DNA from 2 places in the Blautia sp. Marseille-P2398 genome. Region 2 is predicted to be linked to the other one. Evidence: a T-box and tRNA genes for the amino acid it is inferred to sense, from the RefSeq annotation. Region 2 holds a T-box; the other holds one or more tRNA genes.
What was found. The T-box of region 2 lies ahead of pheS (phenylalanine--tRNA ligase subunit alpha). A T-box ahead of a tRNA ligase gene usually reads a tRNA of that ligase, here a tRNA-Phe.
Positions count from the first base shown of each region.

Region 1: it has a tRNA-Phe gene. The T-box ahead of pheS (phenylalanine--tRNA ligase subunit alpha) is inferred to sense a tRNA for this amino acid. The anticodon was not compared.

Region 1 covers NZ_CAXSTD010000006.1:161,613-177,693, reverse strand. The annotation lists gene ACESZG_RS09070 (3D domain-containing protein) at 1-1,047, shown strand, start outside; gene ACESZG_RS09065 (O-acetylhomoserine aminocarboxypropyltransferase/cysteine synthase family protein) at 1,151-2,434, opposite strand; gene ACESZG_RS09060 (DUF6783 domain-containing protein) at 2,552-2,656, shown strand; tRNA gene ACESZG_RS09055 (tRNA-Phe) at 2,730-2,802, opposite strand; gene ACESZG_RS09050 (iron-containing alcohol dehydrogenase) at 2,919-4,103, opposite strand; gene ACESZG_RS09045 (extracellular solute-binding protein) at 4,459-5,844, shown strand; gene ACESZG_RS09040 (transposase) at 6,509-6,796, opposite strand; gene ACESZG_RS09035 (extracellular solute-binding protein) at 7,020-8,384, shown strand; gene ACESZG_RS09030 (carbohydrate ABC transporter permease) at 8,680-9,582, shown strand; gene ACESZG_RS09025 (carbohydrate ABC transporter permease) at 9,586-10,434, shown strand; gene ACESZG_RS09020 (sensor histidine kinase) at 10,557-12,356, shown strand; gene ACESZG_RS09015 (response regulator) at 12,349-13,908, shown strand; gene ACESZG_RS09010 (glycoside hydrolase family 3 C-terminal domain-containing protein) at 13,989-16,081, shown strand, end outside.
Region 2 covers NZ_CAXSTD010000001.1:331,257-347,337, forward strand. The annotation lists gene ACESZG_RS01585 (ribose-phosphate pyrophosphokinase) at 1-884, shown strand, start outside; gene pgeF (peptidoglycan editing factor PgeF) at 1,014-1,865, opposite strand; gene ACESZG_RS01595 (YraN family protein) at 1,926-2,291, opposite strand; gene ACESZG_RS01600 (ribonuclease HII) at 2,405-3,160, opposite strand; gene ylqF (ribosome biogenesis GTPase YlqF) at 3,157-4,002, opposite strand; gene lepB (signal peptidase I) at 4,009-4,614, opposite strand; gene rplS (50S ribosomal protein L19) at 4,688-5,035, opposite strand; gene ACESZG_RS01620 (methionyl aminopeptidase) at 5,162-6,037, opposite strand; gene ACESZG_RS01625 (OmpA family protein) at 6,246-7,178, opposite strand; gene ACESZG_RS01630 (MotA/TolQ/ExbB proton channel family protein) at 7,194-8,834, opposite strand; gene ACESZG_RS01635 (histidine phosphatase family protein) at 9,265-9,879, opposite strand; gene pheT (phenylalanine--tRNA ligase subunit beta) at 9,879-12,296, opposite strand; gene pheS (phenylalanine--tRNA ligase subunit alpha) at 12,401-13,420, opposite strand; T-box leader at 13,604-13,835, opposite strand; gene gltA (NADPH-dependent glutamate synthase) at 13,895-15,289, opposite strand; gene ACESZG_RS01655 (sulfide/dihydroorotate dehydrogenase-like FAD/NAD-binding protein) at 15,289-16,081, opposite strand, start outside.

The sequences.
Region 1 (16,081 bases), on a different contig from region 2:
TTACCAACAACAGTTTCTGCGGATATCCTGGATTATGAGGGGACAGTTAATGCTTATAAGGAGGATAATAAGATACCGCAGACATTTGAGATTGATGATGGAAGTGGAGAGAAGGTAACGGCAGTTGCCAAGTCGGATAAGGTTTCTGTTTCTGCAAAGGCAACTTATATACGCTCTATGCCGGGGAAAAACGGAAAGAAACTTGTAAGAGTGTATCTTGGTACCGGTGTAGAGAGAGTGGCCGTATGTGATAATGGCTGGAGTAAAGTGACTTATGAGAAAAAGAGCAAAAAGGGTACGGAAAAGATCAGTGGCTATGTGCCCACAAAACATATCAATGACAGTGATCAGGTTGCTCAGGCAAAGGGAACTTTTACAGCACTGAAGGACAGTGATATTCTGGATTATCCGGGAAAGAAGGATGGACAGGTAGTAGGTGAGGTCATTCAGGAGGATGAAGTGAAGCGCCTGGCTACAGTAAATGGCATCTGGAGTCAGATTTACTATAAAAAAGAGAATGGAAAAAGAGGCATTGGATATATTCCTACCAGTGTTCTGGAGAATACAGCAGCAGAGGAGAAAACAGAGGAGTCAAAGGTCGCTAAAGTAGACGGTGAAGAAGCAGGAACAATTCATAAAAGTGAAGGCAAAGGCGTTTTTGCAGAGGCTGTGGATGGTGTAACTGCTTCAAAAGGAGCGGCTGTCAGTGGTGTTCAGGTAGGAACTCCTATTGCTGTGTCTTCTGATGCAACACTGAAACCTCTTGGAACGTTTAAGATCACACATTACTGTCCATGTAGTATCTGCTGTGGCCCCTGGGCGAATGGGGTTACCTCCACAGGTGTGACGGCTACGACGAATCGTACGATTGCTGTAGATCCTACACAGATTCCATATGGTTCGAAAGTTGTGATCAATGGACAGGTTTATGTGGCTGAGGACTGTGGCGGTGCGATTAAACATAATTGTATTGATATTTATGTTGCCACTCATCAGGAAGGGGAAGATAAAGGCGTATATTATACAGACGTATATCTGCTTGAGTAAAAATTCTGAAGAATATTTTTGGATAAAATAGTAAAAATCCGGCAAAAACCAGAAAATGATAAAATCATTTCAGAAGTTTTGTCGGATTTTTTGAATTTGATTTTTAAGCGTTTTTTAATGCCTGTTCGATGTCAGCAATTATGTCTTCAACATTTTCAATACCAACGGAGAGACGGATCATTCCCGGTGATACGCCGGCTTCCACAAGCTGTTCATCGTTCATCTGGCGGTGAGTATGGCTTGCAGGATGCAGGATCATGGTTTTGGATGCTGCTACGTGCGTTGCGATGGTGGCAAGCTTTAAGCTGTCCATAAAGCGGACTGCAGCTTCTCGGCCACCTGTCAGTTCAAAGGAGATAACACCGCAGGTTCTGCCTTCGTTCATGTATTTCTGAGCAAGTGCATAGTATTTGTCATCAGGAAGTCCTGCATAGTTTACGTGAGATACTTTCTCATGAGCATTCAGAAATTCTGCAATTCTTTGTGCATTATAGCAGTGACGTTCTACACGCAGAGGAAGAGTTTCCAGTCCAAGGTTTAACAGGAAACAGTTTGTAGGAGACGGGATGGAGCCAAGGTCACGCATCAGCTGAGAGGTTGCCTTTGTGATATAAGCCTTCTTTCCAAACTGTTTAGTATAAATAACACCATGATAAGATTCATCCGGTTCAGTCAGTCCATGATATTTATGTCCATAGGCATCCCAGTCAAAGTTGCCGCTGTCAACGATAGCTCCGCCAACCTGCACAGCATGTCCGTCCATATATTTGGTTGTGGAATGGGTGACGATATCAGCTCCCCATTCAAAAGGACGGCAGTTTACAGGTGTAGCGAAGGTGTTGTCTACAATAAGCGGAACTTCATGTTCGTGAGCAACCTTTGCGAATTTTTCAATATCAAGAATTACCAGGGCCGGGTTTGCGATGGTCTCTGCGAAAAGTACCTTTGTATTAGGACGGAAGGCAGCTGCAATTTCTTCAGGGCTAGCATCGGTGTCAACGAAAGTGCAGTCAATGCCAAGCTTTTTGAAGGTAACAGCCAGGAGGTTAAAGGTTCCTCCGTAAATAGTAGAAGCCGCCACAACATGATCACCTGCTTCGCAGATATTGAAGACTGCATAGAAGTTGGCAGCCTGTCCGGAAGAGGTAAGGATAGCGGCAACACCACCCTCCAGATCTGCAATTTTTGCTGCTACAGCATCATTTGTGGGGTTCTGCAGACGGGTATAGAAGTATCCTTCTGCCTTAAGATCGAAGAGCTGTCCCATTTCATCAGTAGTATCATATTTATAAGTGGTACTCTGATAAATCGGGAGTGCGCATGGTTCACCCTTAGATGGAGTGTAACCGGAATGGAGACATTTAGTCTCGACTTTAAAGTCACTCATGAGTTTAGTTCCTTTCTTATGTGAAATATTGCTTCAATAAAATATTGTATTAATATTGGGAAAATTGTGATGATATTGATACAAAATTTCATGATAGTCTTAGAGCGTGTTTGAAAAATCATTCCCACAAATTGTGACGCACATCTTGCGGAAAGCATTTTTCAAACATACTCTGGAAAAATTATACTGCTGAAAGTGAGAGAAGACAATATTAAAAAATGAAATAAAAAAATGCTCAGGCTTTTTCTAACCAGCCATGAGCAAAAAAAGAAAAAAGATAATAAAAAATAAAAAATGCCCAGAGCCGGAATCGAACCAGCGACACGAGGATTTTCAGTCCTCTGCTCTACCAACTGAGCTATCTGGGCATTTGGTCTGTGAACTGTTGTGTATCACAGACCTTATCATAGCATATTGATTGTTTGAATGCAAGTAATTTTTATGATTTTTGCGAAAAAAGAGAAAATTATAACAAAAATTTATTTTATCTTGCCATAAGGTAGATTTTTTCCATATCTCTCATATTGAGCTGTTTAAAGACTCCAATGGTGCGAGTGTCCTCAAAACTGCATTTGAATGCAAGATCATGAAGTTGCTGATCTGTGAGATCCAGACCCAGTTCATGTAAACTGGTGGGCATTTCTACAGACCGGAAGAAATTTTCCATTGCTTCAATTCCTGCAAGGGCTGTTTCTTTATAATCAGTTCCACATGGAATGTCAAATACATTGGTGGCAAACTGAGCAAAACGTTCAGGGTTCACCTCGTAGACGTATCGTGCCCAGCTTCCCCAGATAGCTGCCAGACCTGCTCCGTGAGTTACATTGTAGACACCTCCCAGTTCATGTTCAAGCTGGTGGCATGCCCAGTCACCACCACCTGTACCACATCCGGTCAGACCGTTGTGGGAAAGGCTTCCTGCCCACATAATTTCTGCCCTGGCGCTGTAATTGTCTGGTTCTTTCATAAGAATACGGGCATTGTAAATGACTGTCTGCATCAGAGCTTCGCTGATGCTGTCTGTAATCTCCATAGTTTCAATATTTACAAAATATCGCTCCATGGTGTGCATGAGGATATCTACACATCCGCTTTCTGTCTGATACTGTGGGAGTGTGTAGGTGAGACGTGGATTTAAGATGGCAAATTTCGGCCTGCAGTAATCTGTCTTTGCACATCCACGTTTTTCTTTTGTTTCTTCATTTGTGATAACACTGGAACTGCTCATTTCACTTCCGGAAGCTGCAATTGTAAGGATGACACCAATGGGCAGACAGCCGGTTGGAACAGCTTTTTTCAGACAGAAATCCCAGACATCATTGTTCGGATTGGCAACGCCATAGCCGATGGCTTTGGAAGAGTCAATAACACTTCCTCCTCCTACAGCAAGGATAAAGTCTACATGTTCTTTTTGGCATAATTCGATTCCCTCGCGGACTTTGGAAAGAAGTGGATTAGGAATAACACCACCCAGGGTGATGTATTCAAGACCTTCTTCTTTCAGATTAGAAGTGATCTCATCAATCAGTCCGGAACGGACAGCACTCTGACCTCCATAATGGATCAGAACTTTTTTTGCTCCATACTTCTTCAGCAGGGAACCTGCCTGAAGGTGGGTATCTTTGCCAAAGAGAACCTGTGTTGGTGTATAATATTCAAAATTTCTCATAATATGTAAACGACCTCCTATAGATTGAAAGGTTAACTGAATCAGGTAAGTCCTCTGCTTTAATTGTAAAATGTAATGAGCAGTAGGTGGGACTTCCTTTTTATATTAAAGCAAATAATGGAAAAATAGTCAAAAAATAATAAAAAAATTAAAATTTGAAAGTAATTTTTGCTGGTTCTCAGAAGACATTTTAGAAAGATTCCAGTACAGATATCTATAATTTTCTGCACACAGAAAACGGAAAGACAGGAATTTATAGATTTTGGACAGAATATTTTATGGGCATTATGTGAATGGAATGCTATGATAAATACACTTAAATATACAAAGTGAATAAAAAAGGAGGAAACAAGAAATGAAAAAAAGAATGTGCAAGATTATGGCACTTGCCATGACAGCAGCTATGGTGGTACCGATGGCAGCGCAGACAACTGCATTTGCAGCTGACGACAAAGAAATTACTTACTGGAATATCGCGGTAGAGAGCCCGGACAAAGATATTGTTACTGCAGCAGTAGACAAGTTTAACAAAGAAACAGAGTCAGGCTATACTGTAAATTCGGTAGCTATCCAGAACGATACATACAAGGAAAAACTTGTTATCGCGATGAGCTCCGGTGAGTGTCCTGATATGTACTCAAGCTGGTCCGGTGGTCCGATGTATGAATATATTGATTCCGGATTTGCTCAGCCGATTGATGATCTTCTTGATCAGTCCGATATTAAAGATAAACTTCTGGATGCAGCTATTGAACAGGGAAGCTACAAAGGACATGTATATGCAATCCCATATATGAATGTTGTTCTGGCAGGTATCTTCTACAACAAAGATATGTTTAAACAGTACGGACTTGAAGAACCGAAGACATTAGCTGATCTGGAAAATATCTGTGCAACATTAAAAGAAAACGGAATTACACCTTTTGCACTTGCTAATGGTTCCAAATGGACAGGTTCCATGTACTTCATGTCTCTGGCAGCGCGTTATGGCGGACTGGAACCATTCCAGAATGCAGTTGCAGGAACCGGCAAATTCACAGATGACTGCTTCATCAAAGCAGGTGAGAAGATTCAGGAGTGGGTTAAAAACGGATACTTCCCGGATGGCGTAAACTCCTTAAGCGAAGATGACGGACAGGCAAAACAGTTACTGTATCAGGAGACAGCAGGTATGATGCTCGGTGGCTCATTTTATACAGGAGCATTCCAGACTGACAGTGAGGAATTCTATCAGAAGAAGATCGGCTGGTTCCCAATCCCTGCAATTGATGATTCCGATGCTGATCCTACAATCCAGATCGGTACTGTAGGTGATCAGTTCATTTCCTTTAACTGTGAAGGTGATAAACTTGCAGCAGCATTTGAATGTGCAGCAGATCATTTATCTGATGAAGTTGAAGACATGATATACTCTACCGGCAAGATTGCTCCTGTAAAAGATGCAGGAGACCACATTTCAGACCCTGTTGTAAAGGAAATTTTTGATGCAGCCCAGGAAGCATCTTCTATCCAGTTGTGGTATGACCAGTATCTGCCAACATCTGTTGCATCTGCACATCTTGATGGCTTACAGGAAGTATTTGGTCTGACAAAGACTCCTCAGGAAGCACAGGAAGAAATGCAGACAGCAATGGACGAATATTTAAGTACCAAATCTGATTCCGGCGCAGCAGATGATACTGCAGAAGAAGCTACAGATGATGCAGCAGCAGATGATGCAGCAGCAGATGATGCTGAATAATCTTTAAAAGAAAGCAGGCATTCATTCTGACCTGAGTAAGGGTAGAAAAGAAGGGTTCTGCACATGCTGAAAGTGCAGAACCCTTTATCTTGAAAAACAATATGTGAGTACACAGAGCGTGCTTGAAAAATCATTTCAATGTCAAATCACATATCAGACAGCAGCACTTTTTCTGGCACCTGTTATCATTTTATTAGTAGTACTATAAATGAGCAAATTTGAAAAATTGCACAAAATTATCCCGCTAACTTCATAAATGCATCAAAATCATTACTTTCTTTTGCGCATTGGAAGAGATACTGATATTTTTCTGTCTGGATAATACTTCCAATTCGGTGGTAGCCTTTTTCGAAAGAACAGAATTCACCAGTCCCTGCCACTCACATAAAATGTGCAATTGACATGAGTAGCCAATATCTTTGGATTCCCTGCGCAGAACGTATCTGGTAGCTGTCCAGTGCCATTTTATCCTTACACTGGCGGAAAAACATTTCTATCGGCCATATGCCGATATCTGCATAATTCCCCATCGTGTAGCATATAGTTTTTTTAGCTCATCTGACGAATAATTTGTACTGTCAAGATTTGTAACTATTGTTTCATAAACACCTTCTGAAATGGGAAATCTTACAATCCTAAATTTCAACTCATAAATACTGTGGGATCACTTATTTTTGTTTTTTAGTGGCAAGTAATCAAATGGTTGTGTTGCTGAAATAAAGCGATAATGATTTTTATCTTTTAATAATTCCTTCGCTTCATTCGTTTGTTTTCTTGTGAGCTTCAGACAAATATCGGTATCAAAACAGTCTGTAGCTGGCAAATCTAAACCATTTTTGATGCCGTTAATACCATCTTTGACACGTATGAGAAAGAACCAGCCTTTCTTTTGTATATGTGCCATGCTATTGAAAGACTCATAACCTCGATCAGCTATAACAAGTATAGTCAAAAAATAATAAAAAAATTAAAATTTGAAAGTAATTTTTGCTGGTTCTCAGAAGACATTTTTGGAAAGATTCCAGTACAGATATCTATAATTTTCTGCACACAGAAAACGGAAAGACAGAAATTTATAGATTTTGGACAGAATATTTTATGGGCATTATGTGAATGGAATGCTATGATAAATACACTTAAATATACAAAGTGAATAAAAAAGGAGGAAACAAGAAATGAAAAAAAGAATGTGCAAGATTATGGCACTTGCCATGACAGCAGCTATGGTGGTACCGATGGCAGCGCAGACAACTGCATTTGCAGCTGACGACAAAGAAATTACTTACTGGAATATCGCGGTAGAGAGCCCGGACAAAGATATTGTTACTGCAGCAGTAGACAAGTTTAACAAAGAAACAAAGTCAGGCTATACTGTAAATCAGGTAGCCATCCAGAACGATACATACAAGGAAAAACTTGTTATCGCGATGAGCTCCGGTGAGTGTCCTGATATGTACTCAAGCTGGTCCGGTGGTCCGATGTATGAATATATTGATTCCGGATTTGCTCAGCCGATTGATGATCTTCTTGATCAGTCCGATGTTAAAGATAAACTTCTGGATGCAGCTATTGAACAGGGAAGCTACAACGGACATGTATATGCGATCCCATATCTGAATGTTTCTCTGGCAGGTATCTTCTACAACAAAGATATGTTTAAACAGTACGGACTTGAAGAACCGAAGACATTAGCTGATCTGGAAAATATCTGTGCAACATTAAAAGAAAACGGAATTACACCTTTTGCACTTGCTAATGCTTCCAAATGGACAGGTTCCATGTACTTCATGTCTCTGGCAGCACGTTATGGCGGACTGGAACCATTCCAGAATGCAGTTGCAGGAACCGGTAAATTCACAGATGACTGCTTCATCAAAGCAGGTGAGAAGATTCAGGAGTGGGTTAACAACGGATACTTCCCGGATGGCGTAAACTCCTTAAGCGAAGATGACGGACAGGCAAAACAGTTAATGTATCAGGAAACAGCAGGTATGCTTCTCTGTGGCTCATGGTATACAGGAACATTCCAGACTGACAGTGAGGAATTCTATCAGAAGATCGGCTGGTTCCCATTCCCTGCAATTGATGATTCCGATGCTGATCCTACAATCCAGATCGGTACTGTAGGTGATCAGTTCATTTCCTTCAACTGTGAAGGTGATAAACTTGCAGCAGCATTTGAATGTGCAGCAGATCATTTATCTGATGAAGTTGCAGACATTACATACTCTAACAACAAGATTGTTCCTGTAAAAGATGCAGGAGACCACATCAAAGACCCTGTTGTAAAGGAAATTTTTGATGCAGCCCAGGAAGCATCTTCTATCCAGTTGTGGTATGACCAGTATCTGCCAACATCTGTTGCATCTGCACATCTTGATGGCTTACAGGAAGTATTTGGTCTGACAAAGACTCCTCAGGAAGCACAGGAAGAAATGCAGAAAGCAATGGACGAATATTTAAGTACCAAATCTGATTCCGGCGCAGCAGATGATACTGCAGAAGAAGCTACAGATGCAGCAGCAGATGATGCTGAATAATCTTTAAAGGAAAGCAGGCATTCATTCTGACCTGAGTAAGGGTAGAAAAGAAGGGTTCTGCACATGCTGAAAGTGCAGAACCCTTTATCTTGAAAAACAATATGTGAGTACACAGAGCGTGCTTGAAAAATCATTTCAATGTCAAATTACATATCAGACAGCATGTCAGAAAATATATAAAAACCATCTCAGAAATATATCTCTAACATATTCCGAAAGCATTTTTCAAACATACTCTGGCATACGTTAGGTCAGATGATCAAATATCAGAAAGTATTAAAAAGGAGGCACCAAAATGAATGAAAAAGGGATATCTCTGGTTCAGTTAAGACAGAGAAAAACACGTCAGACAGCAGCACTTTTTCTGGCACCTGTTATCATTTTATTAGTAGTATTTATCGCGTATCCGATTATTGATACATTTATTACAAGCGGATACCAGTGGAATGGTATTTCCGCAGACAAGAAGATGGTAGGACTTGCAAACTGGGCAAAACTGATCAAAGATACAAAATTCTGGATAGCATTTAAGAACAACGTTATTATCATGATCCTATCTATCATTATCCAGATTCCGTTAGGACTTGCAATGGCAACATTCCTTGACTTTGGCGGTAAGAAACTTACAATTTTCAAGGTTATCTGGTTTATTCCAATGCTTATGTCTTCTGTTGCAATTGGTTTCCTTTTCACATACGCACTTGCAACAAACGGAGGTATTGTCAGCACAATTTCCGGATGGTTCGGAGGGGGCAACATTGACCTTCTTGGTAATCCGAAATTAGCATTGATCACAGTTATTCTTATCATTGCATGGCAGTTTACACCATTCTACATGGTTTACTTTATGGCTGGTTATACAAACATCCCATATGATGTATTTGAAGCAGCAAGAATCGATGGTGCTACAAGAGGACAGTATTTCTGGAAGATTGCACTTCCACTTCTTATTCCGTCAATTAAGAGTGCAGCTATCCTTTCAATGGTTGGATCTCTGAAATACTTCGATCTGATCTATGTTATGACAGGTGGCGGTCCTGGTACTGCTACAGAGCTGATGGCAACCTATATGTACAAAGAATCATTCAAGAACTTTAACATGGGTTATGGCTCAGCCATTGCAGGAGGTATGTTTATCCTGATTACAATGGTATCTATGATTACTATGAAACTTATAAACGGAAAACAGGAGGATTAAGGGATGGACAGCTATAAGAAAAGTAGAAGAAAAAGCATCATAGCTTGGGTCATTGCTTTTGTTCTTGCTATCGGTGCAGCAATTGTATCATTTACACCTTTTATATTCATGGTGCTGAACTCATTCAAAGAGAAATTTGAGATGCTTACCAAGGGTGTATTCCAGCTTCCTGATCAACTGAACTGGTCCAATTACACTGAGGTACTTACAGGAGGGTTTGCAAATTACTTCAAGAACAGTGTGATCGTTCTTGCAATTTCCCTGATCCTGCTGCTGTTTATTTCAGCATGCGCTTCTTATCCTCTGGCAAGATTTAAGTTTAAAATGGCACAGCCGATTTATGCGATTATTGTAGCCTGTATGTCTATTCCTGTACATATTACATTGATCCCTGTATTCAAAATGTCAAAGTCAACAGGACTTTATGATACAATCTGGTCACTGATCGGACCGTATGTCGCATTCGCAGTTCCGATTTCCGTATTTATCCTGACCAGCTTTATGAAAGAGATTCCGAGAGAAATCGAAGAATCTGCTGAAATTGACGGATGTGGAAAGATTCAGATGTTCTTCTCCATGATCCTGCCGCTTTCCAAACCCGGAATGGCGACACTGGCAATTTACAATGGTGTAAATATGTGGAATGAATTCTCATTTGTAAATACACTGACACAGTCTGCCCAGAATCGTACCCTGCCGTTGGCAATCTGGGAATTTCAGGGACAGTATTCTATGAATACACCAATGATCATGGCGGTTCTTACATTAACACTTTTACCAATGGTTATCATGTTTATTATTTTCCAGGATAAACTGGTAAAAGGTATGACTGCAGGTGCTGTAAAGGGTTGATTCTTTCTGCGAAATCTGTTGTATCCATTTACCATTGAACATGGTATGATATTGGGGAGGTAAAATCCCCCCCTGATCATGTGGGTATATGTGAAATTATGTGACAGATGAGGAAAGACAACATGAACAAATGGAAAACAAAATTCAGCCACTGGAAATTTGATAAAAAAATACTTTTACTTGTGACCGTCAGTATTCTTATTGTAACGCTGACGGTTGCAGGTGTTTCTCTGACTTTTTCTATAGCATCGATGAAAGAGCAGTCTGTAGAACTTCTGCAGATGCAGAATAATACAGTTGCGGAATCTTTTAAGGGATCAATGGATTCATATAAAGAAATCGTATTGGGTACGATCATGGATGATTCTGTGCAGAATTACTGCAGGCAGGTGCAGAAAAATGAGCTGAAGACAGCAGACATTGATGCAGTTTACAGCAAGCTGGAGAATCTGAATAATATGTATGAGAGTCTGAACTTTGCTGCCATTGTCAGTTCGGATTATAAAAGTTACTACTACAGAGGAAAGGGTTCTTTATCAGTTACGCAGTTTGAAGAAGTGTATCCCCAGGCATATGAGAGAAGCAAATATGCGCAGAAAGGAACGCTGAAAGTTTCCTATAATAACGATTATTATAACGATTATTATAAAGGGAACAGATATACATTGAGTCTGTATTATCCATTATATGATACCAGAAAAGTATCTGATGCAAGAGGGCTTCTGTGCATGAATTTCGATGATCCGGCAGTACAGAGGATGCTGGCTGTAGGAGATTCTTCAGCAGAAACAAGAGTAGTTGACACAGGTGGAATGATATTGCTTTCGAATGATAAAGAGGAGACAGGCCGTTACGTAAATTATATAGATGAGATGGAAAAAGGGATACAGATATTTACAAAGAATGGGAATATGTATGTATGCCAGAAGATTAAGAACTGGAATTATTATGTAGTCAGTTCGATTTCTTTTTATAAACTGATGGAATCAGGATTCCATATAATGGTTGTTGTGATTCTGGTTCTGATCATAGTGCTGATCATAGTAAGCATTATTATAAGAGCACTGGTCAGGAAAATGTATCAGCCCCTTAATAAGGTAGTATCTAATATGGATTATGTTGCAACAGGTTCCCTGAGAACAAGAATCAATGTTGACAATATGGGTGAAGATTTCACAAAGCTTGCAATTGGTTTTAACTCTATGATGGATGAAATCGAGGTGTTGATGGAACAGGTAAAACTGGAACAGCATCAGCTGGAGCAGATCCGTTTTAATGCCCTTCAGTCGCAGATTCAGCCGCATTTTCTTTATAATACACTGGAATGTATCCACTGGCAGGCGATTGCCGAAGGAAATAAAGAGATTTCCACAATGGTAAAGGCGCTGGCGAAATATTACAGGATCTGTCTCAGCAAAGGACATGACGTGATCACGATCAGAGAAGAAGTAGAGCATATCAGGAATTATATGATTATCCAGAACATGAGATACGACAACATTATCGGAAGTGAGATTGTTGTAGAATCTCAGGTGGAAGAAAGCCTGATACCGAAGCTGACTCTGCAGCCACTGGTGGAGAATTCTATTTATCATGGAATGAAAGTAAAAGAGGGAAAAACAGGTACACTTTATCTTACAGCATATAAAAATGAGGATGAAGTTATCATAAAGGTATCAGATACAGGCACAGGAATGAGTCAGGAACAGATAGATGAAATGAATGAACAGCTCTCCAGATACGAGGATTCCTTTGGATATGGAGTGCGAAACGTAAACAAGAGGATTGAACTTCTTTTTGGAGAGGGATATGGTCTTAATTATCAGAAGAATGATTTGGGTGGGGTAACTGTCGTGATCCATCTGCCATATCAGACAGAAATCAAAAAGAATACAGCAGGAGGTGAGTGGACGTGTGTATAGAGTACTGATTGTTGATGACGAAAAGATGATACGTATGGGTATGAAAAATGCCATAGACTGGAAGAAACTGGAAGTAGATGACGTATTTACTGCTGCATCAGGAAACGAGGCTTTGAAGATTCTTAAAGAAGAAGGTCCTGAAATTATGGTTACAGATATTCAGATGACAGAAATGACAGGACTGGAACTGATTAAAGCGGCCAGAGAATCAGTACCTGAACTGCGTGTGATCGTGCTTACAGGCTTTGATAATTTTGAGTATGCAAGAGAGAGCCTGCGGCTTCAGGTGCAGGATTTCTTCCTGAAACCGATTGATGAAGATGATCTTTTCAATGCGATAGAAAAGCAGATAAAAGAACTGAAAGAGCAGGAAAACAAAGAGCAGAATCAGGCCAGAGTGTGGCGCTCTCAAGGCTCTGTAGTGCAGATGAGACTGGAGCAGTGCATGAGAAATTTGGTGCATACAAAAGCAGATAAAGAAATGCAGTTGTATATTCTCCAGAAAGATTTTCAGTTTGATATTAAGCAGAAAATGAGCCTGATTCTTCTGGAACAGGGAATGTATACAGAACAGCAGAATGACGGAAAATTCCGTGCAATGACTGTTAAAAATGTCTGCATGAGCATGGTGGATTCCCAAAACAGAGGAATCACATTTGTAGATGATGACGGTACGATTGCGATTGTCTGTTTTGAAAAAGATGATGACGACAGCGTTCTGGAACAGATTGAAGAATTGTCGGATGTGCTGAAGGATGAATTTGAATATAAACCAAAGATTACGGTTGGAAGTGCTGTGCAAGGATTTGAAAATCTGGCAATTTCCTACAATGATGCCAGATATCTTCTGGAACATGAAAAAAAGAATATTCAGGACATTATACAGACGATGGGGGCTCAGAACAAGAAGAAAATCTTCTGGGAAATCTATGCAGAACTGCGAAATATCATGATTTCCAATATAGGAACTCCAGATTATGTACTAAAGGCATTTAATACCTTTATTAAGGCAACAGAATCCTATAATCTTTCCCCTTCTGCTGTGCGCAGATGTTGTTTCGAGATTGCCTCCTCTTTGATTTTTTCCTACATGGAAGTATCGTGTGAGGTGGAAGAAGGAAAGTTGGATGCACTCTCCAAGAGTCTGTCATCAGCAGGAAAAGAAGAGGCCTGTGAGATTACGAGAATGTTTATTGAGCAGCTCATTGAAAATGATGAAGAGGATGTACATTATACCATTTCCAATGCCAGACACTATATAGATGAGCATCTTGCAGAGGATATTTCGGTTTCCAGCATTGCGGAAAGTCTCTATATCACACCGAATTATTTCTCCAGATTATTTAAGCGGATTACAGGTGAAGGATGTAATGAATACATTGTCAGAAAGAGGATTGAGAAGGCGAAGAGCCTTCTGGAAACTACCAGCATCAAGACTGGAAAGATTGCTATGATGGTAGGATACAGAGATACGAATTATTTCTCACTGGCATTTAAGAAACATACAGGAAAATCTCCGACGAAATACAGAGAAGAAATGCAGAATACATAATGCAGGAGTAGCGGGCTGCGCTGAGGCTTTGTTAATACCTGCTGAATAATTATCAAATTATATAAACAGGAGGATCTGAAATGAAAGATCACAGAAAAGAAAGAGCAGAAGCAAGAAAAAAAGCAGAAAAACTGGTATCACAGATGACGCTTCTGGAGAAGGCTTCCCAGTTAAAATACGATGCTGCTCCCGTGAAAAGACTGGGTGTTCCGGCATACAATTACTGGAATGAAGCACTGCATGGAGTGGCCAGAGCAGGTGTGGCAACCATGTTCCCACAGGCAATTGCGATGGCTGCAGTATTTGACGATGAAGAGATGAAAAAAGTTGGCGATATCATTGCAACTGAGGGAAGAGCAAAATACAATGCATATTCTGCAAAAGAAGACAGAGATATTTACAAGGGTCTTACTTTCTGGTCCCCCAATGTAAACATTTTCAGAGATCCGAGATGGGGCAGAGGGCATGAAACCTATGGTGAGGATCCATATCTGACGTCCAGACTTGGCGTGAAATTCGTAGAAGGAATCCAGGGTGATGGACCTGTAATGAAAGCGGCAGCATGTGCAAAGCATTATGCAGTGCACAGCGGTCCGGAATCGCTCAGACATGAATTTGATGCACAGGCAAGCATGAAGGATATGTGGGAAACATATCTTCCGGCTTTTGAAGCGCTTGTAACAGAAGCGGATGTTGAGGCTGTAATGGGTGCTTATAACAGGACAAACGGAGAACCCTGCTGTGCACATAAATATCTTATGGAAGATGTCCTGAGAGGAAAATGGAAATTCGAAGGTCATTATACTTCTGACTGCTGGGCAATCCGTGACTTTCATGAACATCACATGGTAACTTCCACACCAAGACAGTCCGCTGCTATGGCATTAAATGCAGGCTGTGACCTGAACTGTGGAAATACATATCTTCATATGATGGGAGCTTATCAGGATGGACTGGTAACAGAAGAGAAAATTACAGAATCCGCAGTAAGACTGCTGACAACCAGATATCTGCTGGGCCTGTTTGACGGAAGTGAATATGATAAGATACCGTATAGTGTGGTAGAGTGCAAAGAGCACATTGATGAAGCTCTTAAGATGGCAAGAAAGAGCTGCGTACTTCTGAAGAATGATGGAGTTCTTCCGATTGATAAAACAAAAGTAAATACTATTGGTGTCATCGGCCCGAATGCAGATAGCCGTGCAGCTCTTATTGGAAATTATCATGGAACATCTTCAGAATATATTACTGTTCTTGAAGGAATCCGTGAAGAAGCAGGTGACGATGTAAGGATCCTTTACTCTCAGGGATGTGATTTATATAAAGACAAAGTTGAAAATCTGGCATGGGATCAGGACAGAATTTCTGAGGCAGTAATTACAGCGGAAAACAGCGATGTAGTCATACTCTGCGTAGGTCTTAATGAGACTCTGGAGGGAGAAGAAGGAGATACCGGAAACAGTGATGCATCCGGGGACAAAGTTGATCTTCATCTTCCGAAAGTACAGGAAGAACTGATCGAGAAAGTAACAGCAGTAGGAAAACCTACCATCGTAGTTCTGATGGCAGGAAGTGCGATTGACCTGAATTATGCGCAGGATAACTGTAATGGAATCCTTCTTGCATGGTATCCGGGAGCAAGAGGCGGACGTGCAATAGCAGATCTTCTCTTCGGAAAAGAATCTCCATCAGGAAAACTTCCGATAACCTTCTATAAAGACTTGGAAGGAATGCCGGAATTCACAGATTACTCTATGAAAAACAGAACTTACCGTTATATGGAAAAAGAGGCACTTTATCCATTTGGATACGGACTTACATACAGTGATACCTGCGTAACAGAAGCAGAGGTTGTCGGTGAAGTATCAGCAGAGTCCGATATCGTGTTAAAAGCAACTGTTAAGAACAATGGAACAGTAGATACAGATGAAGTTGTTCAGGTGTATATCAAAGACCTTGATTCTCCGCTTGCAGTTCGTAACTACAGTCTCTGCGGATTTAAGAGAGTATCTCTGAAAGCGGGAGAAGAGAAATCTGTAGAATTTACAATTTCTAATAAAGCAATGAATATAGTTGATGAAGATGGAAATCGTTACATTGCAGGAAAACATTTCCGTTTATTTGCAGGAGTATCCCAGCCGGATACAAGAAGTGCAGAACTGACAGGACATAA
Region 2 (16,081 bases):
GCGAATCTTATACTGTATGCGGACACGAGAACCATATGTCTCCTGACAACCATTTCCAGGATCTTAAACGAATTATTTCCGCTGCAACAGGCAAGGCACACCGTATCAATGTAATTATGCCGTTCCTTTATGAAGGCCGCCAGCACAGACGTACTAAAAGAGAATCTCTGGACTGTGCACTGGCACTGAAGGAATTAAGCGATATGGGAGTTTCCAATATCATTACCTTTGATGCCCATGATCCACGTGTCCAGAACTCTATTCCGCTGAATGGTTTTGATAACTTTTTCCCTACTTATCAGTTTTTAAAAGCTCTGATCAAGAGTGTGCCGGATCTTCGTGTTGACAATGACCATCTGATGATCATCAGCCCTGATGAAGGTGCCATGTCAAGAGCTGTATATTTCTCCAACATCCTTGGAGTAGATATGGGTATGTTCTACAAACGTCGTGATTACTCTACAATCGTCAATGGAAAGAATCCTATTGTTGCACATGAATTCCTCGGAGATTCCGTAGAAGGCAAAGATGTTGTAGTTATCGATGACATGATTTCCTCCGGCGGAAGTATGCTGGATGTTGCCAAACAGTTAAAGGAACGCAACGCAAAGAGAGTATTTGTATGCACTACCTACGGTCTGTTCACAGACGGTCTGGATAAATTTGATGAATATTACGAGAAAGGCTGGCTTGACAGAGTGATCACAACCAACCTGAATTATCGCATTCCGGAACTTCTCGAAAGACCATATTATGTAGAAGCAAATATGAGCAAATATCTTGCGAGCATCATTGATATCATCAATCATGATGTTTCCGTTGAGAAGGTTCGTTCCAGCAACGAAAAGATCATGTCTCTTATGGAAAAAGTAAATTCCAGATAGTTTTTCCGGCAGATGAATACGAAAAGGGGGGAGCTGTTAACCAGCTCCCCCCTTTTTCGTATTGTACAGTTAATCTGCAAATTCAGGATTACTCACTTCGCACTGTTGTGCTTATAACAATTTCAGGTTTTATGAACGTATGCCAAGAAAAGCCCCAAGATTTCCCCTTTTTCCATGGGAAGCCCTGTGAGAAAAGAGAAACTCAGGATTACAGCAGGTACAGAGATTTGGCATGGAAATGTTTTCTTCCGGGATTCCCGCTTCCAGAAAAATAATCTTGTTTGCCATCCACAGATTTAACTGATATTTTCCGTTTTCTTTTCTGTAAAACAGCTTGTTCCGGTATTTCTTATCAAAAACCTTTTCAAATTCTTCAATCACATCTTCGCTGACTTCATAACACTCCTGACAGATAGACGGTCCGATGGCCACTTTCAGATCTTTCGGATTACTTCCATACTCTTCAGACATCTTTTCTATGGTAACTGCACCGATTTTCTGAACCGTACCTCTCCATCCCGAATGAGACAGTCCGATCGCATGATTCGCCGGATCAGCAAAATACAGTGGAACGCAATCCGCATAAAAGGTTGCGAGAACCAGCCCCGGAACATTTGTAATCATTCCATCTGTATCTGTATAATCACGCGGGATCACAATTCCCTTTCCGCGGTCTTTCTCTGTTACTTTCCGCACATTGTTGGTATGAGTCTGATCAGATGTAACGATGCTGTTCATATCAAATCCCATAGCATCAGAAATCCTTCTGTAATTTTCTTTCACGCAGGACTCCTCATCACCTCTTGTAAAACTCAGGTTCATAGAACTGTAGATTCCTCTGCTCACTCCGCCAAAGCGGGTGCTGAATCCATGAACAAGCCAGTTCATTTCTTCATATGCGGGATATGTAAGAAATGTAACATCTTTATTGTTTTTTACATTCATCTTTGGAATCTGTTCACTGTTCCATTTTATCTTCATATTTCATTATTCCCTTCCTGCTGTATGGCAGATTATTCATCAAAGCAGTTTCTATAATTATTAGCGGATTGCAATATATTCAAACGCATTCTTAACCCAGTGTATTTCATCCCCGTCAATTCCTGCCACATCGAAACGGCATGGGATATCCACATTGTGATATTCCACTGTAAGAAAATACCTTGCCACCTTACATATGGTTTTCTGTTTAGCAGGATTTACTGCAGCCAGCGAATAACCGGAACTATTGTCTTTCCTGTATTTTACCTCAACAAAAACAAGATATTCTCCATCTCTGGCAATCAGATCGATTTCTCCAAATCTGCATCTGTAATTATATCTCAGAATAAATAATCCCTGCTGTTTCAGATAATCAGCAGCTTTTCGTTCGTAACAACTTCCGGTAGACCGGGTATTTTTATGCAAATTCTTCCATCCATTTCTTTTTATATTATTTATATGTAGGCATCTTTTGTTGTTACTGTGCATCACTCAGTGTATTGCTGTGTACTGAAGGATAGTAACCCTTTTGCGACTGTTTATATGAAATGTGTAATAAAGGTCTTTCTGTGGATCGGGGTTTCTCCATATTTTTTCAGTGCCGCAATATGATCGGCAGAACCATATCCCTTATTTGATGCAAAACCATATTCCGGAAACACTTTATCATATTCTTCCATCATTCTGTCCCTTGTCACTTTTGCAACAATACTTGCTGCTGCAATGGAAACACTCTTTGCATCTCCCTTAATAATGGGAACCTGCGGAATGGTGATCTGAGGAATCGTGACTGCATCATTGAGAAGAAGCTGAGGAACCACTTCCAGTTTACTTACCGCCTCCCGCATTGCCTCATAAGTAGCCTGAAGGATATTGATCTCATCAATACGCTCCGGGCTGCGCATACCGATTCCTACTGAAACCGCTTCCCTCATAATCACATCATACAGTTCTTCTCTTTTGGAAGCACTGAGTTTCTTGGAATCGTTCAGATAAAGGATCCGGCTGTCCTGTGGCAGAATTACTGCACATGCCACAACCGGGCCTGCAAGAGGGCCTCTTCCCACTTCATCAATTCCGCATAAATAACCAAGATGTTCATATTTATGCTCATATACCTTCATATTTTCAATACGCTGCTTCTCCGCTTCCAGAGCTGCTTCCTTTTTGCGGCACTGTGCGATCAGTTTTTGCACACCACTTCTTGTATCTTCTTTATAAATTTCATATAAAGCCGGGTAGCTGCTCATATCTGCTGCAGCAAACTCGGCTTTAATCTCAGCTATTGTTTTCATAATGGCGCCCACTCCAATGTGATCCGCCCCATTTTTCCAGAACGGAAATCATCAAACAGTATCAGCGAAGCTTTGGCATAGTCCAGCTCTTCCTGCTTTTTCAGACACCCTCTGGCTCTGGCAATCGCCTCCAGAACTTCCACAGAAGTTCCCTCCTCTGTGATCTGATATCTCTCTGCCAGAATCCCTTTATAATTTTCGCGCAGATAATCGATCAGCCAGAGTGCCAGTTCCTCCATATTCAGAATGTCATCTTTGATAGAACCTACACATGCCAGACGGATTCCCACCTGCTGGTCTTCAAATTTCGGCCACAAAATACCAGGAGTGTCCAAAAGTTCTACTCCCTTATTCAGACGGATCCACTGTTTTCCTTTCGTAACTCCCGGCTTGTTTCCGGTCTTTGCACAGGCCCGTCCTGCAAAGGTATTGATAAATGTAGATTTTCCTACATTCGGGATTCCCACTACCATAGCGCGGATCGGACGGTTTTTAATACCGCGGCGTCTGTCTCTTTCTATCTTTTCCTTACATGCTTCCTGGATCACATTATTGATTGCTTTCATTCCGGAACCATTTCTGGAATCTACTTTTACAACATAAAATCCCTTTGCCTGAAAATAAGTTTTCCAGGCTTCATTCTGGCGCTCGTCAGCCAGATCTGATTTATTAAGAAGAATCAGTCTGGATTTATTTTTTCCCAGTTCATCGATATCCGGGTTTCTGCTCGAAAGAGGTACGCGGGCATCCACAAGTTCAATGATCAGATCGATCAGCTTAATGTCCTCCTGCATCTGTCTCTTTGCCTTGGTCATATGACCAGGGTACCACTGTACGTTCATATACACCTAACCTTTCAAAAATCCAAATTTATCTTTCGGGGAAATGACAAACCATACCTTTCCCACAATATATTTCTTATTGATATTTCCGATATCACCATACCGGCTGTCCTCACTGTTATTTCTGTTATCGCCAAGTACAAAATACTCACCGCTTTCCAAAGACACTCCGTCGGATGCCAATCCCGCATTACTGATTTCAGGAAAATTCTTATTTTCATTATATACTTCTCCGTTGATCAATACTGCTCCGTTGGATATCTGTACAGTCTCACCGGGCAGACCGATCACGCGGCCGATATGCAGAGCCGCATCATCACTTCCACTGGTTTTATATACAATGATATCTCCCCGTTCAGGTGAGGATACTTTATAAACAGCCCTGTTTACAAAAAAGCGTTCTCCAACCTGCAGTGTGGGCTCCATGGTACTCTCCTGTACAGTCACTGATTGAAACAGCGCAATTCCCGCCAGAATGCCAAAAATGAGCACTACCGCTATCTGAAATATCCAGTTAAGGATTCCCCGGACTTTTTTATCTTCAAGTTTTATTTCCAGCATATCTCTGGTCTCTTTCAGTGCCGGACTATCTTTCCATTTTCTGATATTCATCCAAATCTCCTGACAGATGGAAAAAGAGGGACAATACACAAGTTATTGTCCCTTCTTCTGCTAATTCATGAAATTATTTAACAAGCTCTTTAACCTTAGCTGCTTTACCTACACGATCTCTTAAGTAGTTCAGTTTCGCACGACGTACTTTACCACGACGGATAACTTCTACTTTTACTACATGTGGGGAATGAAGCGGCCATGTTTTCTCAACGCCTACTCCGTTAGAGCTCTTTCTTACAGTAAATGTAGCTCTGTTGCTTCCGCCCTGTTTCTTGAGAACTGTTCCTTCAAAAACCTGAACACGTTCACGGTTTCCTTCTTTGATCAGTGCGTGTACTCTTACAGTATCACCTGTGTTGAATGCCGGTACTTCAGCTTTTAACTGAGCTGCTTCGATGTTTTTGATAATTTCGTTCATTGTATTTTCTCCTATTCTTATATGGATGTTCTTAATACATATCCTGTAACAGAGGACCATCTTTTTTCACAACAGTTGTGATTATACTATATAGCCTGATGTATTGCAATACTTTTTGCAAATTTTTTACCAGCAGATTACTTCACATCCTGTTTCCGTAACCAGAACAGTTACTTCCCACTGGGCTGAAGGAAGTCCGTCCTCTGTACGGACTGTCCACTCGTCAATCTCATCCGTATAAATTTCATCGCTTCCCATATTTACCATCGGCTCTATGGTAAACATCATACCCGGAACCATCAGGACACCTGTATTCTCTTCAGAAACAAAGCTTACCCATGGGTCTTCATGGAACTCAACTCCCACACCATGTCCACCGATTTCTCTGACTACAGAATATCCGTTTTCTACTGCATGTTTATGAACTGCACTTCCCATATTTCCGATCGGAGTCCATGGTTTCACCTGGGAAATACCAATCTCAACACATTCTTTTGTGACCTTGACAAGTTTTTCTTTCTCCGGACTCACTTTACCGATGCAGAACATTCTGGACGAGTCAGAATAATAACCATTATATATTGTAGATACATCAACATTGATAATATCTCCCTCTTTCAGAATCTGCTCTTCATCCGGGATTCCATGGCATACCACTTCATTTACAGAAGTACACACGCTCTTTGGAAATCCTTCGTAATTTAACGGTGCTGGGATTCCCCCATGCCGTACAGTCTCTTCATGTACCCATCTGTCAATCTCTTCAGTGGATACACCTGGTTTAATATGCTCTTCCACATAATCAAGAACTGCGATATTGATTTTGCAGCTTTCTTTTATTTTCGCGATCTGTTCGGGTGTTTTGATCAGATCATGATCGATCACTGCATATCCTTTCTGCTTCATTATTTCCATTTTTTCATCAAATGCCTCATGGCATTTTTTATATTTTTTTCCGCTTCCACACCAGCATGGATCGTTTCTTCCAATTTTCAAAGACATGATAATTCCTCTTTCTTTTTTCTTATGTAGGGTACAGCGCATCATCACCATTACAGGAAACTGTGTACTGTTTTATCATACCACATTTTCTCTCGGAAATGTGAACTGTTATTGGTAAAATTACTCGTTATCTTTCGTGAATTGTAAGATAAAGCATCTGCATCAAAGCATTTTTCAAACACACTCCGGAATTGAAAAATCCGGCAGTTTAATTGCTGCCGGATTTTTCAGAATCAGAAGTCTTATCTGTATTCATAATCTGATTAAGTTCATTTATCATCTCATCATCTTTCAGACGAAACTTTACTTCCACTCGTCTGGATGCATCCTTATCTACATTCCCATCGGAATCCAGAACCGGATTGGCTGAACCATGACCATTTACGGTCAGATAATTCTGAAGTTCTGAAATCTCATCAGAACTCAGGAAGTTCTCCCTGATTTCCGTCAAATACTGTGCAACTGCGAGAGAACGTTTCTGAGAAAGCTCCAGATTGTAATCATAGTCTCCGTCTGTGTCTGTATAACCGTCAATGATGATCTCAGCCAGATACTTCTTATAATCTTTCTGAAGAAGCACCTTACAGTAAATCGGAAGGATATCTGCAAGTTCCTGTTTGCCCTCATCTGTCAGTTCTGACTTATCATAGTCAAATAATACATTTGCATTGAGGGTAAGAGCACCTGTCTGAGCATCAATATCAACACTTACATTGTTTTTGGAAAACTCCTTCTGCAATGCTTCAATGACATCTGCCTTGACACCGATAATATTATCAATTTTCTTCTGCTGTGTGGCAAGAAGAGATGTTTTTTCATCAAGGCTGGCCTGCTGTTCCTTTAACTGTGCTGCCAGTTCTGCAAGAAGCTTTTTCTGCTTGTCAAGCTGTTCATCCTGGGAACTCAGCTTGCTGTTTTTCTCGTCCAGCTCACTCTGCTGTGCCAGAATTTCCGCTGTATACTGCTCCTGAAGAGCTATCTTGTCATCTCTCTCCTTAATACTCTCATTATAACTTTTCTGAGCCTGAAAAAGAGTCACACACATAATCAGTATAAAAAGGAGCAGCACACCGGCCATCATATCAGAATAAGACCGCCAGACATTAAATCCGCCCTCTTCTGATTTCTTTCTTTTGCGCATATTTCTCTCCTTTTCTTATTTGAATAAGCTGAATTTACCTTTCTGGTTTTTGGAAATATTCTTCATATTTTTGTTCATCTCCTCCAGAAGTGCTTCCTGACGCTCGCTCTGTTCCTCCAGAAGTTTGCGTACTTCCTCCACAGATTCTTTCTGTGCCGCACTCTGAGCTGATTTTCCGCCTGAGAGATAAATATTGTTGTCTTCTTTCTGAACAGAAATATCTGCAAAGAGTCTGCGTACCTCTTCCATTGTCTCGTAAGTCATCTTCTGATAAGATACAAAGTCTTTCATCTTTACATCCAACTGTTCTACCAGTTTACGGTTAGCCTCAAGCACATCTTTTCCTGCCTGATTTGCAGCCGAAACCTTTTCCATTCCCTGCGCGGCAGCTTCCACATATTTCTGCATTGTCTGATTGCAGGCAACCCAGAATTTGGCAGAAGATTTCTCGGATTCATGCAGATAATCCGCAATGCGCTGATAATCCTGCTGCTGAAGCTTCTGGATTTCCTGATTATCCTGTGTGATTCTTGTTGCCGTAGACATATAACGGCCCTGAACCTGTCCCAGTTCATTTACAAGGTCTTTCATAGCTTCGCTCTGTTTTGCATATGAGGTATTCAGCTGATTACTCATCGTCTGATAGAGCCTTGTAGTATAATCAATATTTTCTTTCTGCGCTTCCTTCAGCTGTACAAGAGCTTCATTGAAATCTGTGAACTGCATTTTAAATGAACCGTTCATCTCCCGCAAAAAAGTACGCAGGATATCCTGAACCACATCCTCCTGACATTTTGTTACAGATTCTGTCAGAATCTCCAGAGATTCTGTCATCTTCTGGAAAGTAGGATTGATTGCTTTCTCAAAACTCTCTGCCATCTGTGAGGTAAGCTGCTCTGCCATCTGTTTCATGGCTTTTGTCTGAACCTTCTGACTTGCAAGCATCAGGTTTCTTGACTCGCTCTCAGCCGCCGGAAGTACATAAAGATGAAATCTCTCCAGAAATCCCTGAAGCTTCGCATCCATTCCGGAATAAACGCTTTTCATTCCGGAACTGTAGATCAGTGCAAATGCAATTCCATAGATAGAAGTAAGGAATGCTACTTTGATACCATCTACCAGGGCAGATACAGAGGTAGTCATTGTCTCATAGCTGGATGGCTCAAAACTCTTAAGCCCCCATACCAGACCAATAAAAGTACCAAGAATACCAAGGCTGGTAAAAATATCCGGTGCCATTTCCAGAATCTTCTTATGTACATGAAGATCAATCTCGTCCTCATTTATGTAATCTTCAACATCTCCGATTCCTTCCTGGTTTTTCTCCATGGCATCTACAAAGCTGTCCATTCTGTCATCCAGATATTTATGTTCAAACATCCCCTTCAGGCAGGAAAGATCTTCGCTTTTGGCTTTTCCGGGTATTTTGAATATACTGGAAAGCTCCTGCGTTCCTCTTGCAAGAGCCTCTCCAATGCTGTCTACCCGAAACATACCGCCAAACAGTCCGGCCAGATAGATCACAGCCATAACAGCGAGGAATGCAAAGTTATAAATCATCGTGCCTGATGAACCATTCCCGGTCAGCAGCGTCATGGCAACACATCCGCCAAGCACCACCAGAAAAAGAACCGTATTCATAATTTTTTTGCCCATAATACACCTCCTGTGATTATTTGCAGATTCTGCACAAAATTACAGACAATTTCCTTTTTCGTATATCATATCACAACGTCATATCTGTCACAAGTAAAAATATAGTTACTGTTCACAGTAACGTAGCCAAAAGTTACTGTTCACTCCGTTCTCAGTAACACGCTTCGCGATGCACAGAATTTATGCTAATCGCATAAATTCGCGCGGTATATCTCGGGTTTTCTGTGACCTTCGCTCACAAAAAACACCTCGCGGGATATTACCAGTGAACAGTAACAGCCAAAATTCATTCCAGATTGCCTGCGGCAATGGAATTTTGGCTTGTATGTCTCGGGATAGTGGTGTATAAACAGTAACAAAATATATTAAAAGTCCGGCAGAAAAGCTGTACTCAAAGCACAGTTTTCCACCGGATTATTTTACAGAATTGTTATATTTCAGAATAAACTTTATCTTCTTCCAGAAATCTGGCTTTTCCATCTTTTACTTCAAGCAGATTGATACTGCAGTTTGGAGGCACACATCCATGCCAGAAATGTTCCGGATCCTGATAGACATTCTGAAGCAGTGCACGAACTGCACATCCATGAGAAGAAACAAGAATTGTTTTGTCTGCCAGAGCAGGATCTGTCGTTTTCTCCAACCAGAATTCTCTGGTGCGTTTCAGGATATCAGAAATGTTTTCGCCGTTTTGAGGACGTTCAAATTTCTGTGGCTCTTCAAAGAAAATTTCCATTTCATGGCTGATGATCTTCCCTTGTTCATCCTTAAACCGGCTTCCTTCAAGAACTCCGAAATCAATTTCCTGGATTCTTTTATCCTCAATAACAGGAATCTGCCTGTTTCCCAGCACATAATGTGCTGTCTGTCTCGCTCTTGCCAGAGGACTGGTAAAACAGATATCAAACGGAACATCTTTTAATGCTTCTCCTGTTCTTTTCGCCAGTTCAATTCCTTCCGGTGCAAGGGGAATATCCATTGCCCCCTGCACTTTTTTCAGTTTATTCCACTGAGTTATCCCATGTCTTAATACATAAATCAGCATTAACTTCTCAACTCGATTCCAAGATCTGTCAGGCCATTCAGGATTTTCTTCATTGCAGCTGTAATCTCGCTCTCTTCCAGAGTCTTGTCATGGTGACGGAATACCAGAGAATAAGCCATGGATTTATATCCTCCTTTAATCTGGTTTCCTTCATAAATGTCAAATAACTGATAACTCTCCAGAATCTTTCCGCCTCTCTGAGTCAGAATATGTTCAATCTGTCCTGCAAGAACGGTTTTCGGAACGACCATACTTAAATCGCGGGTTACTGCAGGATATTTTGCAATTCCTGTGTATTTATGGTTGAAACTTGCAAATTCAAGAACCGTAAGGATATCAATCACTGCCACATATGCCTTATCACCGATTCCATAAGTATCTGCAACCAGAGGATGAACCTCTCCCAGATAGCCCACAACCTTACCATCATAAACCATATTTGCCTGTCTTCCGGGATGAAGGTAAGTTTTTCCGCTGTTTGGATCATAATCTACTTTATCTCTCATTCCTACTTTCTCAAAGAACTCTTCACATACACCTTTCATGTCAAAGAAATCGCCGTTTCCATACATACCAAGTGTAAAGTGCATACGCTCATCCGGAAGTTCTGTAAGAGGAAGTGCTTTCGGACGATATACATTACCAAGTTCATAAAGACGTACATCTTTATTTCTTCTGTTATAGTTCGTAGCCAGAGAACTGAGCATACCGTTTAAAGTAGTTGTTCTCATGACACTGTAGTCTTCTCCCAGAGGATTGCTGATCACGATTCCCTGACGGAGCTTACTGTCAGCCGGAAGTCTTAATTTGTCAAATACCTTCGGACTTTCGAAAGAATAGGTCATTCCTTCAGAGAAACCACAATATTCCGCAATATCACGTGCCACTGCTTCAATACGAAGTTTAAACGGAAGCTTACCTGTTGTAGCTTCACCTGTAGGCAGAGTAGTAGGAATCTTATCATATCCGAAAAATCTTGCAACTTCTTCTGCAACATCAGCTACATAATGGATATCCTGACGGAAAGTAGGAGCTACGATCTCATTTGTTTTTTCGTCATAGGTCAGTTCTACTTTTGCCAGATAAGCAAGCATTTCTTCCGGTGTCAGGTCAGTTCCAAGAAGAGCATTAATCTTCTCCGGTTTGAAAGGAACTCTGGATGGTTCTCTTACTTCATTGCAGATATCTACCATTCCACCTACGACTTCACCTGCCCCAAGTTCCTCCATCAGCTGGCATGCTCTGTCGATAGCTGCCTGCGCATTGTTCGGGTCAAGACCTTTTTCGAATTTACCGGAAGCATCTGTTCTCAGACCGATTCTCTTGGAAGAAAGGCGGATATTTGTTCCATCAAAACATGCAGCCTCGAAAAGAACAGTTTTTACATCGTCTGTGATCATAGAATTCTCTCCACCCATGATACCGGCAATACCAACTGCTTTCTCACCGTCACAAATCATCAGTACCTGATCATCCATGGTACGTTCCTGTCCATCCAGCGTTACAAATTTCTCATCATTCTCTGCACGACGTACAACGATTTCTTTTCCTGCAATCCTGTCCAGATCATATGCGTGCATTGGCTGACCAAATTCTTCCATTACATAGTTTGTAATATCTACCAGATTATTGATCGGACGGATTCCATTGGAAGCCAGACATCTCTGCATCCATTTCGGAGATGGTCCGATCTTAACATTCTTTACGACTCTTGCGCAGTAACGTGGACAAAGTTTCGAATCTTCTACCGTTACTTTTACATAGTCAGAAGCTTTTTCATCATTTCCCTTACACTCTACAACAGGAGGACAGAATTTCTCATTAAACGTAGCTGCCGCTTCTCTTGCAATTCCCAGTACGCCGTAGCAGTCAACACGATTGGATGTGATTTCATATTCAAAGACAACATCATCCAGGCCCAGTGCCTTGATCGCACTCTCGCCTACAACAGCGTCTTCAGGGAAAATATAGATTCCGTATTCCGGTGCTTCCGGATACATTTCTCTTGTGCTTCCCAGCTCTTCGATGGAACACATCATACCATAGGAATCGATTCCGCGAAGTTTTCCTTTTTTGATTTCAATTCCACCCGGTGTTTTCTTTCCGTCATGTCCACCGGCAACACGTCCGCCGTCAAGAACAACAGGAACCTTATCTCCCTCTTTTACATTAGGAGCGCCTGTAACGATCTGTACAGTCTCTGTTCCGATATTCACCTGGCAGATGATCAGTTTATCTGCATCCGGATGTTTCTCAATTTTTTCAATCTGACCGATCACGATCTTATCCAGATCTGCGTCCAGTTTTTCAAAGCCTTCCACTTTTGTTCCTGTCAGTGTCATGGCATCTGTATATTCCTGTGCTGTCACATCAAGATCCGGCACATACATTTTAATCCAAGATAATGAAGTATTCATTTTGTTAATCCTCTTTCTATATTATAGCTCAGACTTATAGCAGCTTTCCCGGACAGAAATTTCCTCTTGGCTGCATAGCTCTGTTGTTTCAGACAGTCATTTCATCAGAACTGTTTCAGGAAACGGATATCATTCTCATAGAGCAGTCTCATGTCATCAATCTCATATTTCAGAAGTGCAATACGTTCAAGACCTACGCCAAATGCGAATCCTGTGTATTCTTCCGGATCAATTCCGCACATGCTCAATACATTCGGATGAACCATACCGCAGCCAAGGATTTCAATCCAGCCGGAACCTTTACAGAAACGGCAGCCTTTACCACCACACTTGAAGCAGGATACATCCACCTCTGCGCTTGGCTCTGTGAACGGGAAGTGATGTGGTCTGAACTTAGTTTTTGTCTCAGGTCCGAATAATTCCTGTGCAAACTCCTGCAAAGTTCCCTTAAGATCTGCAAAAGTGATGTTCTTGTCAATAACAAGACCTTCGATCTGATGGAAAGAAGGAGAATGTGTTGCATCTACTTCATCTGAACGGAATACACGACCAGGTGCGATCATACGGATCGGCAGCTTTCCTTTCTCCATAGTACGTGCCTGAACCGGTGAAGTCTGGGAACGAAGAAGGATAGAATCGTTGATAAAGAAAGTATCCTGTTCATCACGTGCCGGATGATTTTCCGGAATATTCAGTTTAGTAAAGTTGTAATCCGCATACTCTACCTCCGGTCCCTCTACTACTTCATAACCCATACCAATAAAGATACGTTCTACTTCTTCCAGGGCGATGGTGTTCGGGTGACGGTGACCGATTTTAGCTTTCTTTGCAGGTAAAGTCACATCAATCACTTCCTGTTTTATCTTCTCTTCACGTGCTGCTTCTTCCAGTTTCTGTTTAGATTCATCAAGAAGTGCTTCTATCTTGCTTCTTGTTTCGTTTACAAGCTGTCCAACCTTCGGGCGCTCTTCCGGTGCAACATCTTTCATACTCTTTAAAATTGCAGTCAATTCACCTTTTTTACCAAGGTATGCCACACGTACTTCGTTCAGTTTTTCCAGACCTTCGGATTCACTGATCCGTTTTCCGGCTGCTTCAGCCAGTTCCTGAAGTCTTTCTTTCATATCCATGTTCTCTTTCTCCTTTATGTCATAATGTCAGAGAAGAAAAATCGTTACTGAGAACAGAATGAACAGTAACGTAAAATCTGACTCTGACTTGATAGCCACAAATCGCTCCGTTGCAAAAGCAGTTCTCGCAATTCATGTTATAATAGCAGAATTGGCAAACAAAAAACTCCGTCCCACTAAAGGGACGGAGTAAAATATCCGCGGTACCACCCTGCTTCCTGCATTTTCTACAGGCTCTCGGTCTGCTTAACGCGCAGTAACGTCATTTCCTACTCAGTAAATACTGTCATTCAGAAACGCGGCTCCGGTGGGAAATTCAGGAAATATCTGAACCTGAGGCAGCTTCCAGCCGATGGCTTCCTCTCTCTGACGGAAAATAAATCCCTGTAAACACCTTCTAAGCTTTTCATGATTATCAACACTAGTAATCATGCCACAGACGTCAAAATCTGTCAAGTACCATTTACATTATTTATTTTTAAGATATTCATCGATACCTTTGGCACCAGCTTTACCTGCACCCATGGCAAGGATAACAGTAGCTGCACCTGTAACAGCATCACCGCCGGCATATACACCATCTTTAGATGTCTTACCTGTTTCTTCTTCAGCAATGATACATCTTCTCTTATTGACTTCAAGACCTTTTGTTGTAGAAGAGATAAGAGGGTTCGGGGAAGTACCAAGAGACATGATAACTGTATCTACATCCATGTCATATTCAGATCCCGGAATTTCAACCGGACGACGTCTTCCGGAAGCATCCGGCTCACCAAGTTCCATCTTGACAACCTTCATACCTTTTACATGACCGTTCTCATCTACAAGGATTTCCTTCGGGTTAGTAAGAAGATCAAAGATGATTCCCTCTTCTTTTGCGTGATGAACTTCCTCTGCTCGTGCAGGAAGCTCTGCTTCACTTCTTCTGTATACGATATGTACTTCAGCACCAAGTCTTAAAGCTGTTCTGGCAGCATCCATAGCAACATTACCACCGCCTACAACTGCTACTTTCTTTCCTGCCGCGATCGGTGTATCATAAGAATCATCAAAAGCTTTCATCAGGTTGCTTCTTGTAAGATATTCGTTGGCAGAGAATACACCGCTTGCATTCTCACCCGGGATACCCATGAACATTGGAAGTCCGGCACCTGATCCGATAAATACAGCTTCAAATCCTTCGTCCTCGATCAGCTGATCGATTGTTGTGGATTTACCGATAACAACATTAGTCTCGAATTTAACACCTAATTCTTTAACTTTTTCAATTTCTTTCTTAACAACTTTCTGTTTCGGAAGACGGAACTCCGGAATACCGTAAACAAGAACACCGCCAAGTTCATGAAGAGCTTCAAATACAGTTACATCATAACCAGCTTTTGCAAGATCACCTGCACAGGTAAGTCCGGAAGGACCGGAACCGATCACTGCAACTTTATGTCCGTTCTTAACTTCTGCTCCAACAGGTTTGATATCATGTTCCAGAGCATAGTCAGCAACAAATCTCTCCAGTTTACCGATAGAAACAGCTTCACCTTTGACTCCGCGGATACATTTACCCTCACACTGGGATTCCTGAGGACATACACGTCCACAGATAGCCGGAAGTGCGGAGGATAATCCGATCACTTTGTATGCCTCTTCGATCTTTCCCTCTTTAATCTCTTCAATAAATCCAGGAATATTAATGGATACAGGACAGCCTTCCACACATTTCGGTTTCTTACAGCCTAAGCATCTCTGTGCTTCTTCCATTGCTTCTTCCTGATTGTATCCAAGACAAACTTCTTCAAAGTTTGTTGCACGCACCTTTGGATCCTGTTCTCTTACAGGAACTTTCTTTAACATCTTTGCATCTGCCATTACTTGTCACCTCCACAATGTCCACATCCGCCATGATGGGTATCACCTTCCTGAAGTTTCAGTAATGCACGTCCCTCTTCAGTCTTATACATCTGGCTTCTCTTCATAGCCTGGTCGAAATCAACGAGATGTCCGTCGAATTCCGGTCCGTCTACACATGCAAACTTAATCTCATCGCCAACCTGAAGACGGCATGCGCCACACATACCTGTTCCGTCAACCATGATCGGGTTCATGCTGACAATTGTATGAATGCCAAGCTTCTTGGTAAGAAGACAGACAAATTTCATCATGATCATCGGTCCGATCGCTACACAGACATCGTAATGTTTGCCTTCGTTTGTTACCAGATCCTCAAGAGTCTTGGTAACCATACCTGCACGGCCATAGGAACCGTCATCTGTAGTAACATAAAGATTGGAAACTTCTCCCAGTTCTTTCTCAAGGATAACCATATCCTTAGTTTTTGCACCAAGAATAACATCTGCTGTGATTCCATGTTCATGGAGCCATTTTACCTGTGGGTAAACAGGGGCTGTACCAACACCGCCGGCAACAAATACCATTTTCTTTTTCTTTAATTCTTCGATATCTTCCTCAACAAATTCAGAAGGACATCCAAGAGGTCCTACGAAATCGCGGAATGCATCTCCTGCTTTTAATTCTGCCATCTTGATGGTAGATACACCAATCTCCTGGAATACGATTGTGACCGTACCTTCTTCACGATCATAATCACAGATAGTAAGAGGGATTCTCTCACCCTTCTCATCTAACTTAACGATAATAAAT